DNA from 2 places in the Nocardiopsis lambiniae genome. Region 2 is predicted to be linked to the other one. Evidence: riboswitches for the same ligand, from Rfam matches in the RefSeq annotation. Region 2 holds a riboswitch; the other holds the start of a gene.
The links. Region 2 has a riboswitch for glycine ahead of gcvT (glycine cleavage system aminomethyltransferase GcvT). Riboswitches for the same ligand answer to the same signal wherever they lie in the genome.

Region 1 (3,652 bases), on a different contig from region 2:
TTCCGGGCTGGACACGGCCGCGACCTGCGGCTTCGTCCCTTGCCTCCGGTGTTAGATTGGGATTGGGGAATTGATCGTCGTGGTCGGGGCCGAAAAGCGGAGGACGCGCGCGTCGCGCGACCGCCGCGGCACCGGGACGCCCGGGAGCGCGCACTTGACGACGCGCCGAGGGGTGTCGTTGACGCTGCCCTCCGGTCGTCCTACGGTCGGTGCAGTGGAACCCGCGGCGCACCCGTTCCCTCTGTGGACATCCCCTGTCGATACCGCCGCGGGACGAGGAGCCGGAGGTCGGCGTGGCGGTAGCGAGCGGCAAGCGGGAACCCCATGACAGGCGGTCCATGCTGCGGCTAGCGGGGCAGCAGGGCCTACTGTGCGAAGAGGACGTGGTGGCGCTGCCTATGGACGTCGGGTATCGGGGCCCCGCGGCGTGCACGGCCGCAGGGATCACCTACCGCCAACTCGACTACTGGGCCAGAACCGGCCTGGTGGAGCCGAGCGTGCGCACCGGCGCCCACAACGCCCCCCTGTACAGCCTCCCCGACATACTCCTCCTCAAGGTGGCCAAACGGCTCCTGGACACCGGGATATCCCTCCAGCAGATCCGTACCGCGGTCGATCACCTGCGCGGTCGCCCCGCCCCCGAACTGGCCCGGATCACCCTCATGAGCGACGGTGTCAGCGTCTACGAGTGCACCTCCCCCGAGGAGGTCGTCGACCTCATGCAGCGCGGCCAGGGCATGTTCGGGCTGGCGCTGGCCAACGTCTGGCGGGAGCTGGAGGAGACCTTGGGCGTGGTCCCGGACGAGGAGCGCGGCGACCTGCCCCCGGTGACCCCCGCCCCGATGGACGAGCTGGCCCGGCGTCGGCGGGAACGCCGTATCGGCTGACCCCTGTCGGCGCGAGCCGGTGACGGTCCGCGCGAGCGGATCCGGACCGCCGGTGTCCCACCCGACCGGGGCGCGAACGCGCCCCCGCGGCGGACCCGAGCCCGCCCGAACCCCGCGCACCGTCGTCCCCGGCCCGGCCGCGCCGGTTCGACGCGGCTTCGCTCGCGCACGGCCGACCGGCCCCCGAGACCGACCGACCCGGGGGCGTGCCCGACGGCACCCCCGGACGAGGGATCGTCGCCGTCGGATACGGCGGTCCGGCCGCGGATCGTCCGAAGGTGATGACAGAGTGAGTGATGAGGGGTTCGCGCGGATGGACGGCCGCGCGAACCTCTCCATACGTCCTGTCCGAGAGGAGAGGGGGAAGGGTCCGTGCGGAGGGACGGCCGCACGGGCCCTTCCGCGTCGGCGCACCGACGCGATCGGGCCCGGGGTCGTTCCCGGACCGTCCGAGAGAAGAGGGCGTGGGGCCCGTGGGCCCCGTCGGGAACCGTCCGAGAGAGGGCGGTGGAGGGCCCGTGCGGAGGGACGGCCGCACGGGCCCTCGTCGTTCCCTCGGCCGCCCCGGTGATGATCCGGTGCCCGCGCGCGCGAAGAGGGCGGGGACGTGGCGCGCGGAACGCGCGGGGCGGCTCGGCTCCCGGGCGCGGAATCGAGTACGGTCGTAACCACAACAGGGATGAAAACCGACATTCGCCCTGTCCTTACAAGTGCACACCGTCAGCAGGCTGTCGATACCGCGCGGGAGAGACCCCTGGATCCCAGGGGCGCCGACGGGGCAATACTCCCCAGTAACCTCTCAGGCACCACGGACCGCGCGAAGGAGGCCGCTCTGAAGCCTGGGCACCCTCGTGTCCGGTGACAGAGGGGGAGACCGTGAGGAACACCGCCGATCCGTATCGGCCCTGTCACCAGGAGGTCTCCGTGTCCGACCAGCCCGTGAACGTCCCCGGCGCGCCCGCCCGGGTGTTCGCCGACCGCCACGTCGGACCCTCGCCCGGTGCCATCGAGGAGATGCTCAAGACGGTCGGCTACGGCTCCACCGCCGAGATCATGGCCGCCGCCGTCCCCGAGAGCATCCTCACCGCCCCCGGTCGCAACGCCCCGCTGGACCTGCCCGAGGCCATCGGCGAGGCCGAGACCCTCGCCGAGCTGCGCGACCTGGCCGCCCGCAACAAGGTCGTCACCCCCCTCATCGGCCAGGGCTACCACGGCACCTTCACCCCGCCGGTGATCCTGCGCAACATCATGGAGAACCCGGCCTGGTACACGGCCTACACGCCCTATCAGCCGGAGATCTCCCAGGGCCGGCTCGAAGCCCTCATCAACTTCCAGACCATGGTCTCCGACCTCACCGGCCTGCCGGTCTGCGGTGCGTCCCTCCTGGACGAGGCGACCGCCGCCGCCGAGGCCATGACCCTGGCCCGCCGCGCCTCCAAGAGCAGGGCGGACGTCTTCGTCGTCGACTCCGACGTCTTCCCCCAGACCCTCCAGGTACTGCGCACCCGCGCCGAACCCCTCGGCATCGAGGTCGTCGTGGCCGATCTGTCCCAGGGGCTGCCCGACGGCGACGCCTTCGGCGTCCTGGTCCAGTACCCCGCCTCCAGCGGCGTGGTGCGCGACCCGAGCGCCCTCATCGCCGCCGCCCGCGAACGCGGCGCCCTGGCCGTGGTCGCCGCCGACATCCTCGCCCTGACCCTGCTGCGCAGCCCCGGCGACCTGGGCGCGGACATCGCGGTGGGCTCCACCCAGCGCTTCGGTGTCCCACTCGGCTTCGGCGGCCCGCACGCCGGCTACATGTCCGTCACCGAGAAACTGCGTCGCCAGATCCCCGGCCGCCTCGTCGGCGTCTCGGTCGACGCCGCCGGCCGTCCCGCCTACCGGTTGGCCCTCCAGACCCGCGAGCAGCACATCCGCCGTGAGAAGGCCACCAGCAACATCTGTACCGCCCAGGTGCTGCTGGCCGTCATGGCCGGGATGTACGCCGTCCACCACGGCCCGCACGGCCTGCGCGCGATCGCCGAGCAGGTGCACGCGCACGCCATGGACATGGCCGACGCCCTGACCGCGCGCGGCTTCGAGATCGTCCACGCGTCCTTCTTCGACACCCTGCGCGTGCGGGTGCCCAGCGCCGACCGCGTGCTGGAGAACGCCCTGGCCGCCGGCTACAACCTGCTGCGCGTCGACGCGCACACCGTCGGTGTCAGCCTGGACGAGACGACCACCCCCGCCGACGTCGCCGCCGTGCTCAACGCGTTCGGCGAGTCCGGCCGGGCCCCGGAGGAGGGCGCCCCGGTCGTCGACGAGGACCGTCGGCGCTTCCCCGCCGAACTGGCGCGCGGTGTGGACTACCTCGACCACCCGGTGTTCAACACCCACCGCAGCGAGACCTCGCTGCTGCGCTACATGCGCAGGCTGTCCGACCGCGACCTGGCGCTGGACCGCACGATGATCCCGCTGGGCTCGTGCACCATGAAGCTCAACGCCACCACCGAGATGGAGGCGGTCACCTGGTCGGAGTTCGCGGGCCTGCACCCGCTCGCCCCGCTGGACCAGGCGGCCGGCTCGGTCGAGATCGTCCGCGACCTGGAGGCCTGGCTGGCCGAGATCACCGGCTACGACGCGGTGTCCCTCCAGCCCAACGCCGGTTCCCAGGGCGAGTTCGCCGGTCTGCTGGCCATCCGCGGCTACCACCGCTCGCGCGGTGAGGACCACCGCGACGTGTGCCTCATCCCCGGCTCCGCGCACGGCACCAACGCCGCCAG
Region 2 (3,652 bases):
AAGTACACGGCCGTGTTGGCCTGGGCGCCCGAGTGCGGCTGCACGTTGGCGTGCTCGGCGCCGAACAGGTCCTTGGCCCGGTCGATGGCGAGCTGCTCGATCACGTCGACGTGCTCGCAGCCGCCGTAGTAGCGGCGGCCCGGGTAGCCCTCGGCGTACTTGTTGGTCAGGACGGTGCCCTGCGCTTCGAGGACGGCCTGCGGAGCGAAGTTCTCCGAGGCGATCATCTCAAGGGTGTCGCGCTGGCGGGCCAGCTCCGCGTCGACCGCGGCCGATACTTCCGGGTCGAGTTCGCTCAGGCTCTTGTTGAGCGTGTTGTCGGTGGCCATCGGGGGTCAGTCCTCGCCTTCGGTCAGCTTGGTGTACTCCTCCGCGGACAGCAGGGCGGCGGGTTCCCCGGACAGGCGCACCTTGAACAGCCACGCGCCGTAGGGGTCGGAGTTGATGGACTCGGGCTCGCCCTCCAGGTCCGCGTTGACCTCGACGACCTCGCCGTCGACGGGGGAGTAGACGTCGCTGACGGACTTGGTGGACTCCACCTCGCCGCAGGTCTGGCCCGCGCTCACCGCGGTCCCCGTGGTGGGGGCCTCGACGTAGACGATGTCGCCGAGGGACTCGGCGGCGAACGCCGTGATGCCGACCGTGGCGACCCCGTCCTCGATCGAGACCCACTCGTGTTCGGCGGTGTAACCCAGCTCCGTGGGAACGCTCACTTCAACTCTCCTTGGAGGTTCTCTTCATTCCTGCCGCGCCGCCGGATGACGGCCGCCCGGCCCGGCCTACGCCTGATCGCGCTCCGCCCGTGCCGACCCCGGTCCGGGGTTCCGCCGTGCGAAGCGCCGAGGTCCCGTTGGTGCGGGACCCACGTCTACGCCTGCCGCTGGTAGAACGGCAGCTCGACCACGTCGACGTCCTCGCCCCGACCGCGCACGTCCACGGTGAACGCTCCGGTCGTGGTGTCGAGTTCGCCGTCCACGTAGGCCATGGCGATGGGGCGGCCCAGGGTGGGAGAGGGCGCGCCACTGGTGATGGAGCCGACGACCGCGCCGTCGCGCAGGACGTCCTGGCCTCGGCGCAGCGGACGGCGTCCGCGCGCTACGAGACCGATGAGGCGGCGGGGGCGCGCGGTGCGGGCGGCCTCCTCCAAGGCGGCCCGGCCGACGAAGTCGCCCTCCTTGTCGAACTTGACCACGCGGCCGAGCCCGGCGTCGAAGGGGGTGAGGTCGGAGGTGAGCTCCTGCCCGTACAGCGGCATGCCCGCCTCCAACCGCAGGGTGTCGCGGGCGGACAGGCCGGCGGGGACCAGGCCCTTGTCGGCGCCAGCGGCCACGAGGGCCTCCCACACCTCGACGGCGCGGTCGGCGGGCCGGACGAAGATCTCGAAGCCGTCCTCGCCGGTGTAACCGGTGCGGGCCAGCAGGGCGGGCACTCCGGCGACGGTGTGCTCGTACCCGGCGTAGTAGCGGATCGAGTCCAGGTCGGCGTCGGTGAGCGGCGCGAGGATCTCTACGGCGCGCGGGCCCTGGACGGCGATGAGCGAGTACTCGGCGGACTCGTCGGTGACCTTCACGTCGAACCCGGCGGCGCGTTCGAGGAGGGCCTCGGCGACGACGTCGGCGTTGGCGGCGTTGGCCACGACCAGGTACTCCTCCTCGCCGAGCCGGTAGACGATGAGGTCGTCCATGACGCCGCCGTCGGCGTTGGTGATCATCGTGTACCGGGCCTTGCCCGGCTTGACCTGTGACAGGTGCCCGACCAGGGCGTGGTCCAGGGCTCGGGCGGCGTCCGGGCCCGTGAGGCGGATCTCGCCCATGTGAGAGAGGTCGAAGAGGCCCGCGGCCTCGCGGACGGCCTTGTGCTCGGCGGTCTCGCTGTCATAGCGCAGGGGCATGAGCCAACCGGCGAAGTCGACGAGCGCGGCACCGGCCTTCTCGTGGATCGCGCGCAGCGCGGTCGGCCGCGGCGCGGAGGTGGGCTCTGACATGGGCACTCCCGAGAGGATGGGCGTCGTGTCGTGCATAGGCGTTGCCATCCTCCCCCTCTGTCATCTGTGCCTGAGAGCTTCACCACGTGCTCGGCGTGGCTTGCACCTTCGGCGAGGGACATGTGGGTCCCTGCTTTCCAGAGTGGTCTCGCCCGTACGGTCCACTGTGCCTGAGAGGTTGTTTCGGGGAGGGATTGCTCCTTCGGCGGCCCGAGCCGGATGCGCGGGCACTCTCCCGTACGGGGTCAGCAACACGTTCAGCCTAGCAGCGGCCGTCGCCGCCGCCCAAGGGTGGCACCTCCGGTACCGGACCGGGCGAATCCCGGGCGGAAGGGGCGGGAAGGGACTACGGTGTGCCCTGTAACGGGACGCGCACCGAGGGGGACGAGTGCTGTTCGACATGCGGAGAACGAGACGGATCGGATGCGCGTCGGTGGTCGGCGCGACGGTCGTGACGCTGCTGGGGTGCTCCGCTCCCCGGGAGGAGGACCCCCCGGACTCCGGGGAGGGGAGGGCCGCCGCCGTCGTCGGTGGCGACGTGGCCGCCTCGGAGCGGGCGGACCTGGCCGACGTGTTCGCGGCGGCCGAGGTGACGGGCACGTTCGTGCTCTATGACACACAGGAACGTCGTTCGGTGCTGGTGGAACCGGAGCGGGCGCGCGAACGCGCCGTTCCGGGGGACACCTTCGACCTGGTGATCGCGCTGACGGCGTTGCAGACGGGCGCGATCACCGACCCCGGTGAGGTGGTGGACGCCGGGGGTCCGGCCCCCCGGGACGCGGTCGACCGGGTGGGGCACGGACCGATGGCCACGTGGGTGGACCGTTTCGAGTACGGCGGTCGCGACATCGGCGGGACCGAGGACGTGGAGGCGTTCTGGTCGCGCGGCCCGCTCGGGATCTCCGCCGTGGAGCAGACGGAGTTCCTGGCCGGGCTGGCCCGGGGGGAGCTGCCGGTGGACGCGGAGCACCAGAGCGCGCTGCGCGAGGAGGTCCTCGTGGAGCGGGGCCGGGGGTACGCGCTGTACGGCCGCTCGTCCTGCGACGACGGCACCGACGCGCCGGGATGGTGGGTCGGTTGGGTGACGGGCGAGGCGGGCGTGCACACGTTCGCGTTGCGCCTGGAGGCGGACGAGGGGTTCGAACCCGACTCGTGCGAGACCCTGGGGCGCGGGCTGCTGACGGCCCTGGAGGTCCTCCCGGAGGGCGCGGGGCCCCGCTGAGCCGCGAGCGCCCCGCCCCCGGTCGAGGGGGCGGGGCGCTCGCGCGTGCCGTGGGTTCAGAGGGTCTTGCGGCGCGTGCGGACCGCTTCGGCGAGGGTGGACAGCACCTCGGTGGTGGTGTCCCAGCCCATGCACTTGTCGGTGATGGACTGCCCGTAGACGAGCGCGGTCGGGTCGCCCAGCTTCTGGGCGCCGGGGACGATGAAGCTCTCCAGCATGACCCCGATGACGCCGCGCTGGCCGTCGGCGACCTGGGCGGCGATCTCGGCGGCCACACCCGCCTGACGCACGTGGTCCTTGCCGCTGTTGGCGTGGCTGGCGTCGATCATCAGTCGGCGGGGCAGCCCCGCCTTGCCGATGACGTCGAGGGCGGAGGCCACCGAGGCGGCGTCGTGGTTGGGGCCGGTGCGGCCGCCGCGCAGGATCACGTGGCAGTCGGGGTTGCC

Region 1: it holds a riboswitch for glycine, as region 2 does, so the genes downstream of both, gcvP (aminomethyl-transferring glycine dehydrogenase) here and gcvT (glycine cleavage system aminomethyltransferase GcvT) in region 2, are expected to answer to the same signal.

What each region holds. Positions count from the first base shown of each region.
Region 1 covers NZ_JAVREP010000010.1:199,109-202,760, forward strand. Annotated here, with positions in the region: gene RM479_RS16715 (MerR family transcriptional regulator) at 399-887, shown strand; glycine riboswitch at 1,620-1,713, shown strand; gene gcvP (aminomethyl-transferring glycine dehydrogenase) at 1,812-3,652, shown strand, end outside.
Region 2 covers NZ_JAVREP010000018.1:59,499-63,150, reverse strand. Annotated here, with positions in the region: gene RM479_RS21970 (serine hydroxymethyltransferase) at 1-329, opposite strand, end outside; gene gcvH (glycine cleavage system protein GcvH) at 336-713, opposite strand; gene gcvT (glycine cleavage system aminomethyltransferase GcvT) at 869-1,984, opposite strand; glycine riboswitch at 2,132-2,232, opposite strand; gene RM479_RS21955 (penicillin binding protein transpeptidase domain-containing protein) at 2,385-3,206, shown strand; gene RM479_RS21950 (3-deoxy-7-phosphoheptulonate synthase) at 3,263-3,652, opposite strand, start outside.